2 regions of the Pseudomonas sp. LBUM1671 genome follow, and region 1 is predicted to be linked to the other one. Evidence: riboswitches for the same ligand, from Rfam matches in the RefSeq annotation. Region 1 holds a riboswitch; the other holds the start of a gene.

Region 1 (2,195 bases):
CGCTTCAGGTCGATGCTGGCCAGGGCCTTGATCTGGTGAAGTCCGATTTTATGAGCCTGCAGTGCCTGATCGAGTAACGCCCGCAGCGTGCTGGCGGGGCAGCCGCGCTGGCAGCCCAGGCCGACCACTAAAGTCGGCGCTGTGCGGGTATCAATCATGCGTGGTATTGGCCAGCGCTTTTGCGGCGGAACAACCAGGCGCTGATCAGGCCCAGGGCCAGCCAGAACGCGACGTTGGTCAACTGCGAAGCGATTTTGAACTGCGTCTCCAAGGCTTCCGGAGCCAGCATCGAGTGCACTTCCGGTTGTGGCGCGCCGATTACGTGCGGAACGGCGAGAATCGCCACGCCGAGGATCTTCATCAGCCAGTGGCGGCTGAACACAATCAACGCAATGCCGACGGCGGTGGAAGCGGCCGTACAGATCCACCAGAGTTGCCGTTGGGCCAGATCAGCCGCGGCAGTGCCCGGCAGTTCAGGCGGCAGGCCGAGGGTCGGCGCGAGCACGAAGGTCGCGTAACCGGCCAGGCCCCAGAGCAGGCCCTGAGAGGTTTTGGTCGGTGCACGCAAGGTGTAGAGACCGGCGAGCATCAGGGCGAAACCGACAGCCACCACCAGATTGCCACCCGTGGTCGACAGCAGGCGCTGCCAGCCGTCTTCCGGCTCCCAGGCTTCGGCGTCGTGAGTGTGAGCGGCGACACCGGCGGCGTGTTCGTGGACTTCAACCGCGGCCGGCTCGGATTTTTCGTAGGTTTCGGCCTGCAGAATCAGCGGTGACACCCAGAAACTTTGCAGTAGGGTCAGCAACAGGGCGGCCAGCAGCCCGCTGAAACCTGCGGTTTGCGCAATACGCTTGATCATGTCGACAGGTCTCAATGGCACGGGAAGGCGGAGCTGTGACGGGTATCGTGCGCGGCGTTGTGCACCGCTTCGATGTGCGAGAAACCGGCGAAATAGACGAGACACGCGCCGAGGATCGACGCACACACGGCGGCGGTCAGGCGTTGGCTCAGGGTTGTGGTGGTGCTGGCGGTGCTGTGGCCGGTGCTGCTGATGATCGACATGGCGCTTCCCTCTGGTCTGTCAGCGGGTGAATAGAGCGCATGGAAGACCCCTGCGAGTCGGGCACGCAGAGGCTCAACAGCGCCCGCCCACCGCGGGTTTGTTATTCAGTGATCGTAGTGGTCACTTTGTGTTGCGGGCCGGTCTCCGGGCTCACGAGGGGGGCTGGCTTTCGCCGGAACCTGCAAGCATCACCTTCCCATGCCGAACTGCTGGCACAGTGGATCTGACGCTTCGCTCGCTTACCGTTGCGGGGGCAGCACCGGACTGACATGGCTTTGAGTAAAGCACATGATTCACCGGTTTCCCGTTTCACCCTGTGAAGGGCACCCGTAACAAGGCGTGTAGGAGAGCATGGGCGGGGGTTTGGCGTCAATTGCCATGGGTTCTCATCTCTGAGGCGAGGAGGACTCCTGTGGCGATGGGATTTATCTGTGGCGAGGGGATTTATCCCCGTTGGGCTGCGAAGCGGCCCCCTGCATTTCTTCAGACATACCCCGCAAACAGGTCTTGCGACGGCTTCGCCGCCGAACGGGGATAAATCCCCTCGCCACAGGTAAGCCTCCTCCCACAAGGGGCTAATCAACTGACGGACATTGACCCGCCCCCACACGATGCGTAGCCTTGCGCTTTCGAGGTTCTTCGGCATTTGCCGAAGCTAAGAAGGGAACGCGGTCGATGCCGCGGCTGCCCCCGCAACTGTGAACGGTGATGTTCGCTGCCACGCCACTGCAAACCCTGTCCAGCGGGTTCGCGGGAAGGCGCAGCGAATGCCAATCTGCATTTGGCACACCGTCAGCCAGGAGACCTGCCTCGACACAGATTCTCACTACAACCGGGCGGGGTGATCCGGTGGCGAACTCTTCCGCGCGCGCCCGTCGCTGCGATTGTCGTCCCGTATGCCCGCCACCTTGCCAAAGGGCATCCGATGAAAACACTGGCCAAACTCCCCGTCACCATCGTTACCGGCTTCCTCGGCTCGGGCAAAACCACCTTGCTGCGGCACATGCTCGACAACGCGCAGGGCCGCCGCATCGCGGTGATCGTCAACGAGTTTGGCGAGCTGGGCATCGACGGCGAAATCCTCAAGCAATGCTCCATTGGCTGCACCGAAGAAGAAGCCAACGGCCGCGTC
Region 2 (2,195 bases), 1.6 Mb from region 1:
CTTAGGTGACGGGCCGGTGCCGTCGGAGACTTGCAGGCTGGAGGTTTCACCACAAGCGGCGAGCCCTCCGGCGAGCGCGATGACAAGAACGAGCTGGGGCTTGCGCATGCTGGACTTCCCTATGAATGCATTGACTTAATCATAGAGAAGCTTAGATGCGCGATGGTTCAACCGGTCAGCCGCGGGCTTCCTTGAACAGGACGGCGATGCCAGGGTGATAGTTGCCGGCTTCGTTGCGCAACTTGCGATAGGCGTACGGGAAATACCAGGCCACGGCGCAGCTGTGTTCCTTTTGCAGGTCGTCGACCATGTCCTGGAGTTCTTCCGGCGTCGCGCTCTGCTGGGCCTTTTGTGGCGCAACGAACAGGCAGCCGAGTTTCAGGTCGCTGGCGTAGCTGATGCGTTTGGCGTCGCTGGTGATGTCCTGCAATGCCTGGGTCAGGTTCAGGCTATTGACCTTCGGCCAGCGTTGCGTGGCCTGCAGGTAGGCGCGTTCTTCGGTGGTTGCGATAAACAGATCGGCGCGGCTGTTGCGTTCGCCTTCTTCGTTCTGTTTACGGGTCGGCGTTTGTTGCAACGTGACCATTTCCGCCATCCAGGCCGCGGCGGAGAGCAAGCCAAGGTTGGCTTTTTCGTCGTACCAATAAGGCGTGTCGTTATCGCCGCGCACCGCATTGTAGCGGTCGATACAGTCAAACCAGCGTTCCAGCACCGGTCGCAGGAATTCCAGCTTCGGATTGCTGATGATCATGCCTTGCATGTGCTCACCCTTGTAATTGTGTTGTTGGGTTGTGGCGCTTTGATATCACTGCTGACAGTGTGGTGCAAGTTGGGGTGTCAGTAAATTGACCGGCGGCAGTATATCGCTCGCCCTGGCTTTGTCTTCAATTGACGCTCCACCCCCAACCCTCTAACCTTCGCGCTTGTTTCAGGTGCTCTGTGGCGAAGCCGACAGAGTGAAACAGGGAAGCCGGTGAGTGACTATCTTCACGCGACGAAACGTCACGATCCCGGCGCTGCCCCCGCAACGGTAAATGAGTGAACACTGCGTCTTGAGCCACTGTGTCGACTGACATGGGAAGGCGCGCAGTCCGGCGCAAGCCGCTCATGAGCCCGGAGACCGGCCTGATTCATCCAACGGCATCACGGTGGGCGATGCCAGGCTTCTTGCCGTCTATTCTTGTGCCTGCCCGCCGTTATCCAGCCTCAACGGAGAGCTCCCCCATGACTGATTCCCCTGATCGTGACGAACGCCACCTTGCGCGCATGCAGCGCAAAAAAGCCGTGATCGACGAACGCATCGCCAACTCGCCGAACGAGTGTGGCCTGCTGCTGGTGCTGACCGGCAATGGCAAAGGCAAAAGCAGCTCGGCCTTCGGCATGCTCGCCCGCTCCATGGGCCACGGCATGCAGTGCGGCGTGGTGCAGTTCATCAAGGGCCGCAACAGCACCGGCGAAGAACTGTTCTTCCGCCGCTTCCCGGAGCAGGTGCGTTTTCATGTGATGGGCGAGGGCTTCACCTGGGAAACCCAGGACCGTCAGCGCGACATCGCCGCCGCCGAGGCCGCGTGGGCGGTGTCCCAGGAACTGTTGCGTGACCCGTCGATCGGTCTGGTGGTGCTGGATGAGTTGAACATTGCCCTGAAGCACGGCTACCTCGATCTGGATCAGGTACTCAGTGATTTGCAGGCACGTCCGCCGATGCAACACGTGGTGGTCACCGGTCGCGGCGCCAAGCCGGAAATGATCGAACTGGCCGACACGGTCACCGAAATGGGTGTGATCAAGCACGCGTTCCAGGCCGGGATCAAAGCGCAAAAAGGCGTCGAGCTGTGAATCAACCCCGTCATTGCCCGGCGGTATTGATTGCCGCGCCGGCCTCCGGTCAGGGCAAGACCACCGTCACCGCCGCGCTGGCCCGTTTGCATCGCAATCAGGGCCGCAAGGTGCGCGTGTTCAAATGCGGCCCGGACTTTCTCGACCCGATGATTCTCGAGCGCGCCAGCGGTGCGCCGGTGTATCAACTGGACATGTGGATGGTCGGCGAGCAGGAAAGCCGTCGACTCTTGTGGGAAGCGGCCGGGGAGGCCGACCTGATCCTCATCGAAGGCGTCATGGGCCTGTTCGACGGTACGCCGTCCAGCGCTGATCTGGCGCGGCACTTCGGTGTGCCGGTGCTCGGCGTGATCGACGGC

What was found. Region 1 has a riboswitch for cobalamin ahead of ACA060_RS15610 (CbtB domain-containing protein). Riboswitches for the same ligand answer to the same signal wherever they lie in the genome.
Region 2: it holds a riboswitch for cobalamin, as region 1 does, so the genes downstream of both, cobO (cob(I)yrinic acid a,c-diamide adenosyltransferase) here and ACA060_RS15610 (CbtB domain-containing protein) in region 1, are expected to answer to the same signal.

Annotation. Positions count from the first base shown of each region.
Region 1 is NZ_CP166782.1:3,414,015-3,416,209, reverse strand. Features, by position in the region: gene ACA060_RS15620 (cobalamin biosynthesis protein) at 1-158, opposite strand, end outside; gene ACA060_RS15615 (CbtA family protein) at 155-859, opposite strand; gene ACA060_RS15610 (CbtB domain-containing protein) at 871-1,062, opposite strand; cobalamin riboswitch at 1,182-1,409, opposite strand; cobalamin riboswitch at 1,679-1,890, shown strand; gene cobW (cobalamin biosynthesis protein CobW) at 1,989-2,195, shown strand, end outside.
Region 2 is NZ_CP166782.1:1,834,076-1,836,270, forward strand. Features, by position in the region: gene ACA060_RS08295 (PQQ-dependent sugar dehydrogenase) at 1-108, opposite strand, end outside; gene ACA060_RS08300 (hypothetical protein) at 176-760, opposite strand; cobalamin riboswitch at 914-1,143, shown strand; gene cobO (cob(I)yrinic acid a,c-diamide adenosyltransferase) at 1,225-1,836, shown strand; gene ACA060_RS08310 (cobyrinic acid a,c-diamide synthase CobB) at 1,833-2,195, shown strand, end outside.